Regions from separate parts of the Virgibacillus sp. JSM 102003 genome, predicted to be linked through region 3. Evidence: riboswitches for the same ligand, from Rfam matches in the RefSeq annotation. Region 3 holds a riboswitch; each other region holds the start of a gene.
What was found. Region 3 has a riboswitch for cyclic di-GMP ahead of ACE1TG_RS01985 (prepilin-type N-terminal cleavage/methylation domain-containing protein). Riboswitches for the same ligand answer to the same signal wherever they lie in the genome.
Positions count from the first base shown of each region.

Region 1: it holds a riboswitch for cyclic di-GMP, as region 3 does, so the genes downstream of both, sinI (DNA-binding anti-repressor SinI) here and ACE1TG_RS01985 (prepilin-type N-terminal cleavage/methylation domain-containing protein) in region 3, are expected to answer to the same signal.
Region 2: it holds a riboswitch for cyclic di-GMP, as region 3 does, so the genes downstream of both, ACE1TG_RS13690 (Spo0E family sporulation regulatory protein-aspartic acid phosphatase) here and ACE1TG_RS01985 (prepilin-type N-terminal cleavage/methylation domain-containing protein) in region 3, are expected to answer to the same signal.

Region 1 covers NZ_JBHFQH010000005.1:165,377-167,646, forward strand. The annotation lists gene ACE1TG_RS07505 (LCP family glycopolymer transferase) at 1-77, opposite strand, end outside; cyclic di-GMP riboswitch class I at 988-1,072, shown strand; gene sinI (DNA-binding anti-repressor SinI) at 1,097-1,219, shown strand; gene ACE1TG_RS07515 (helix-turn-helix domain-containing protein) at 1,395-1,727, shown strand; gene ACE1TG_RS07520 (RNA polymerase sigma factor) at 1,850-2,270, shown strand, end outside.
Region 2 covers NZ_JBHFQH010000012.1:30,873-33,142, reverse strand. The annotation lists gene rlmH (23S rRNA (pseudouridine(1915)-N(3))-methyltransferase RlmH) at 1-76, opposite strand, end outside; gene ACE1TG_RS13695 (hypothetical protein) at 163-915, opposite strand; cyclic di-GMP riboswitch class I at 1,099-1,186, shown strand; gene ACE1TG_RS13690 (Spo0E family sporulation regulatory protein-aspartic acid phosphatase) at 1,219-1,407, shown strand; gene ACE1TG_RS13685 (lysophospholipid acyltransferase family protein) at 1,555-2,270, shown strand, end outside.
Region 3 covers NZ_JBHFQH010000001.1:387,305-389,574, forward strand. The annotation lists gene ACE1TG_RS01980 (prepilin peptidase) at 7-762, opposite strand; gene ACE1TG_RS01985 (prepilin-type N-terminal cleavage/methylation domain-containing protein) at 874-1,227, opposite strand; cyclic di-GMP riboswitch class II at 1,284-1,368, opposite strand; gene ACE1TG_RS01990 (type II secretion system F family protein) at 1,416-2,270, opposite strand, start outside.

The sequences.
Region 1 (2,270 bases), on a different contig from region 3:
CCAAGCGTAATTCCCCCAACCCAGTAGGGCCATTTGCGTTTCTTTTTCTCATTTCGTTTTTCAATTCTCGAATCCACAATTTATTCTCCTCTGTCGTTTCAGAAATAATCAATAATTAGATAAATTATATCGAAACTAGTCATTTTAGTCTATTATTCTTTTAGAATTGGTGGAACTGAATGATGCAGTGAACAGGTTCGTGCCAAGATAACTTGTTTCGAGTACATCTTTGCGTTCCCTTTCACAATAGGCAAATCTCATCATCTTAAGGTATGTAAATAGAAGAAGAAAAATCACCTAGCACATTAGTAGACGTTTTTGCGGAGTCAAATGTTTCATGATTTTGTAGTAAGATTTGTTGCTTTTATCTACGCAGTTGATATTAACTGCGAACTACTTTTTAAAAAGTTTGAGTGTTCCTATACCGCTCCGGAAATACACTCCGCGCACCTAGGGCGGCTGATGAACCTCCTTGCTCCTACGTCGCTGCGTAGTCTCATCTAGGCGCAAGCTCCCACAGGAGTCTACGTGTATTTCCTTCGCTAGGTTTTACTCACTTTATCCTGTAAATTAATCAATGCTTATTGTGATATTGCTTCTTAGCCTTGGGAACACTTTAGGCTCTAATCAGAAATCTCTATCAGTGGAGGCAGAATACGCAGACTCCTATGGGAACAGCACGTTCCGAAGCCCCCGGAAGAAGCGTTCTGAATGCGTATAAAATTCATTGCTTTGTAAAAGGTAACAAATGTGAGAATACAGGCTGGTTTTTAGAGATGAGAACTTGCGCAATATTTTTGCCCATAAAGTAATACGTATATCGAATGTATGTCTTTGTTAGAAGGGTTTTTAATGTGCTAAATGGTTCGAATGACCTATATCGTCAAAATAATTTTTGAAAATTACAAAACTAGTTCGATTTTGACAAAAGAAGACACCCAATAACCCCCATAAATATAGTATAGTAGTCTTATAAAACGATGGTTCCTCAGAAAATAGCAAACTTATTGAAAAATGGGGGCGCAAAGTCACGGGTCTAAAGCTTTATAGCTATGACGGCCGGACTGCCTGGGAATTTAAATGGGGGACGATAGAAATGATTAATGCAAGAAAGAACAAAGAAATAGATTATGAGTGGTTGGAACTGATGAAAGAGGCAAAAACCATCGGGTTAACTTTGGAAGAAGTTAGGTTGTTTTTGGCAGATAAGAAAGAATAAAGCCTTTATTACTACATATGCCTAACGAAGACTTTCACCATTTAGACTTGGTGTAATGTCATGTTTTATAAGCATAAGTTAAATAAAATAAATAAATATTTTAAAAAGTCTTGTGCTTTATATAGAACCATACACCTTTTTATGTTATAATTTTTTTTGAAAGAAGGTGTATTACTTGATCGGTGAAAAAATAAAGCAACTACGTCAAGAAAAAAAGATGTCGATTTCTGAACTCGCAGATAAAGCTGGTGTAGCCAAATCCTATTTAAGCTCTATTGAACGAAGCCTTCAAACGAACCCATCGATCCAGTTTATTGAAAAAATTAGTTCTGTACTGGGAGTCCCAGTGAATGAGTTGATATTAGAAGATAAATGGAAAGAGACAGAGGAACAATTAGATGGTGAGTGGTTGAAAATTGTTCAGGAAGCTATGGAATCGGGTGTATCAAAAGAGCAATTTAAAGAATACCTTGAATTTACTAAGTGGCGAAAAGAACAGGATAAATAAGTGCTGACCGTAAAGCTAATGGCTTGCGGTTTTTTATTTTGCACTTAAAAAAATAATATAAATATTTCATGTAACAAATGGATTGTTCAATCGTTTAAATATATAGAGGGGGTGGGAGTTGATTGAAAAGATCCATATTTACAGATTTATTTGAGGCGTATCAACTTCCACTTTACCGCTATTTATTGCAGATGAGCCGAAATAAACAGGTTGCTGAAGAACTATTGCAGGAGACGTTTTATCGGGCGATGATTTCGTTAGAGGTGAAAAACATGGCACAGGCAAAAGCGTGGCTTTTTAAGGTAGCTCGTAACCTTTTCATCGATTGGACTAGAAAGTCTAAGTCTGAACAGCTTATGGTGGAACGAATTCAATTGGAACGTGCCGACAATAACAATATCGGAAACCCTGAAGAGCAGTTAGAGAACCTTACGAAGCAGGTACATATTGAAGAAGTTCTTAGCCGATTACCTGAACGAATGCGCACCATTCTTTACATACGTGAAATTCAAGGTTTTACATATCAGGAAGTCGCGACCGCTA
Region 2 (2,270 bases), on a different contig from region 3:
GTTTTAAGTATTCGTCAATGCCCTGCTTAAGGTATTTTTCCTTTAATTTTCCTACCGCAATAATTTTTATGTTCATTGAAATTCATTCCTTTATGCACTTCTTTTGTTTACATTGTATCAAAGAATGACGATACCGCATTACAGTATCGCCATTTCATTCAATTAATCAGACTTCCTCTGTTCTTCTCTTTGCTTTTTCATGAAAAGGGACAATGGCTGTTCTGATCCAGTCATCAACTTATAGACATATGTGGAAGTAAGGTTATAACTGTTTTCAATACTTTCTGCTATATAGTTAGTTCGTTCGAAAAGGATGGATCGAAACTGATCAATTTGCCTTAACGTTTTCTCCATTAGGGCTTCCTGGTTTTCCAGCCGGTTGATAACTTGGTCCTGGTTATCGTCTTGTGTGGAAATCCGCTCTGACATCTGCTTGTTGAGATCATATAATTCACTCATGTTTGATGCGAGTGACTGGCTTGAAGTTTCATATTTTCCTAGCTTATCTACAATAGCCTGATTCGATTCGCTTAGGCGATTGACTTGTTCTGCAATCTCCTTATTTATTAGGCCGCCGTTTTCTATGATATCCTGCAATTTCGCATTATTGCTGTCTAACGTTTTCAGCCATTGGACAGCCTGATTCTCGAATTTTTTATGCTGCAGGTTACTTTCTTTTAATGCTTCCAGCTGCTTGCCAACTTCCTGCCACCTGCCTGCTTGCGTATTATTTTGGTGATGGTATAACGATTTTAAGTCACGGAAGGAATTGGATAATGATTTATTCAGTTCTTTCTGTTCTTTTATCATCTCGGAGAAATAATCTACGCGAAAGTATCCCTGGTTCGGCTCCAGAATATCGCTGTCATTCATATAGACGTCTGGATGATCATTATTATTAATATATAATCCCATCGCACGCTCACTTCCTTATTCATAGTATTGTATTATCCTATGCGGATTATGAAAAGACGGGACAATAATCCAGATGAAGCAAGTTAAAAATGTTTCACCATTTTTGCATGAATATTGCGTTAATTCACTATATATAGTATATTGTGAACAATATCTTTTATAGTGTTAGTACCATCACATCATGTACGATAATGGCAAAATCATTGAAAGATGATGACGCAAAGCTACAGGGGCTAAGTTGGGTTATCCAATATGTCAGCCAGCTTTCGAATACACTCCTTATTCCTGAAAGGGGGATGTGATTTGGATACAGAAGATGTTCTTAAGATTATTAACGATGATATTAAAATGCTTAAATCTTTGATGTATCAGGTTAAAGCGAATGGAAGTGATTTTACAGATCCATCATTAGTACAAGTTAGTCAACTACTAGATGTGAAGCTAAACCAACGAAATCAACTTTTGTCGATTTATACAAATGAACTCAATTAATCCTATTTTTATGTTTTTCTGGTACTAACACTGCCTTTCTATACTCCGACCATTTGTGGGGTATAGCTTTTTTTGCAAGAAAACACCCAGTTGTATGGTAAAATAGTAGGGTACTAATTTTACAATTTTATAGTTGGATGTGAAACGATGAGTATCGAAAACAAACCAAATAAATGGATAGTAACTATGCTAATCACTCCTATCCGCTTCTTCACCAGAAGACGTTCAAATATAGTAATTGAACAGAATGACACACTTCACATGAAACCACCTTACATTATTTTATCCAACCACGTAAACAACTGGGATCCACTGATTCTGAATAGTTATGTAAAGGAACCGATTTCTTTCATTGCTGCTGACCCTCTTTTTCGAAATCCTTTCTTAAAAAGAATATTAAACTATTTTGGTGCCATTCCAAAGATGAAATTCAAAAACGATACGAGCACGATAAGGGGTGTTCTGAAGGCTAAGAAGCATAATCGTGTTATCTGCATTTTCCCAGAAGGAAATCGAAATTGGGACGGTGACACGGAGCCGCTTATTTATTCAACCGCTAAATTAGTTAAGCTGTTGGACATCCCTGTTGTGATTGCAACGATTCGCGGCGGGCATCTGACTCATCCAAGGTGGGCAGCTAATCATCGCAAAGGCTTAATTTCTATCTCCTATAAAAAAGAATGGGATCAGGGAGCGTTCTCAAACGATTCACCTGACGTCATTAACCAGAAACTAACCGAGGCGCTTTACCATAATGAAATGGAATGGCAGTCTGGGGTTGCGGGTGAATATCAGGGGAAAAATCTAGCAAACTACTTGGAACGCCTGTTGTTTGTTTGTCCACATTGTAGAAAACCTGGACA
Region 3 (2,270 bases):
ACCTGCTTACAAAAATAAATTGAAATACCAGTTTACTAATCTTTCACCGTAAAAATATGTAATTAGGGTTGCAGCAACTATATATGGACCAAATGGAACGGGCTGCCTACGGTCAATTACCTTAAAGAAGAGCAGCATCATTCCTATTATTGCACCAATCATACACGAAAGAAAAAATGCCAATAGCACCTTATCAATTCCCAAAATAATGCCTAAGATGCCGAACAATTTCATATCTCCCGCGCCCATTCCACCACGACTGACAATTATTATTAATGCAAGGAGTGTGATTCCAATTATACCACCAAGAATGGATGACCACCACGGATCCAAAGGCTGTGCGATACGAATGATGATGAATAGTGGCAGAAAGAAAAGAAGCACTCTGTTTGGAATTAACATAAATGTGATGTCGGATACCAATATAATCATAAGCATCGAAACTAGAAGTAACGCCGTAATAATTTCTAGGTTTAATCCTATTAATGAGTAGCTCAATGCAAATAAAATACCAGTAGACAATTCAATTATAGGGTATATAAACGAAATCTTTTTTCGGCAATGTCTACATTTAGCCCCTTGGATGGCAAATGAAATAATCGGTATATTCTCATACCATGACAATTGATGGTTACAGTGGGGGCAAATTGACCGGTCGTTTGCGAAGGGGATATTTTCTGGCAGGCGTAATCCAACTACATTGAAAAATGAGCCGAAGATTAGGCCTAAGAGGAAAAAAAATAGTATTAGTAAAATGTCCATTCGTGTGGCTCCTTATTGTAAAGCTAGAAGAATATATATTGAAGAATACGCCCTGCAAGTATTGGTGCAAGGCGTAGGTTATATTTAAAATCATTTTAAATTATGTTGTTTTTAGTCAACACTTTCATCTCCATCGTATTCAAAATTCCCATTTCCATCTTTAGTAACTTTACCAGAATATTCGGTTTCTGTTCCTGGAACTGTAGGAACTTCATCTAGATACCCTTTGTCCTCTAGTTGTGATACCGATATACTTCCATCCGTATCATAATCACCACTAACATCCGCTAACCTTGCTGCATTTTCAATCAATTCTATATTTGCATCATGTGCCTTTTTCTCAGATTCACCTATAACATTCCCAACCGTCGGTACTGCTATAGCAACAATAATCGCCAATATCGCAATAACCGCCAACAGTTCAACAAGGGTAAACCCTTTTTCTTTTTTTATCATCTTTTTCATGCGTTCTAGCATAAAAATCCCCGCCTCTCTTAATATATAAGATAAAAAGTCTATTAAACTTAGCTGGCCGGTTGCACTACTTACTCCAAACTACCAAAGTGCCCAAACTACAGGTAATTTATCATCGCATCCTACTATATTCCTATATTCACTATAATATATTTTCAGACAAATATCTACCTTGTTTGCTAAATATTTTCAAACAAAGAAAACATTGGAATAACAACTGCGGTAATGATGCTGCCTACGATTATTGTCAGCACAATAATCATAAGTGGCTCGATTAGTGTTTTGATCCGATTCGACAATTGTTCTACCTCTTCTTCGTAAAATGCTGCAGCTTTTGAAAGCATATGATCTAAGGTACCCGTCTTTTCACCAATTTGAATCATCTGAACAACTAGTGCCGGAAATGCCCAGTGTTCTTTCATTGGATTAGCGATCGATTCGCCAACTTCCATCGACTTCCTGGATTGCTTTAATACATCTTGAATCACACGATTTCCAACGACTTTTTCGGTAATTTCGACTGATTGTAAGATTGGTACGGAACTATTTACTAGAGTACTCAACGTTTGTGTCATACGAACCAAGACACCTTTATGTGCAAGCACACCTATAAAAGGAAACTTTATTTTTAGCTTATCGGCACGGTAAGAAAACTTATCATTCTTCAACAGAGACTTATAAATTGCAATACCTAACAATGCTACAGCAATAAGTACCCACCAAAAAGCACTAACCCAATCACTCAAACTTAAAATAAACTGAGTGTAAGCCGGAATCTCTTCACCGAAGGAATTAAACATTCCAACAAATTGCGGAACAATGAATACGAGCAAGAACATACTTAATAATAGTGTGATAACTCCTACAACACCAGGATAAAGTAATGCAGAAACCACTTTTTGTTTATTACGATATTCTTTCTCATAATAATCAGCCATCTGGTTTAATATGTCGTCAAGTTTGCCACTTGCCTCCCCCGCCCGGATCATGTTGACGAGTAGTGAAGGAAAGACTTTCGGGTGACTTTCGACTGC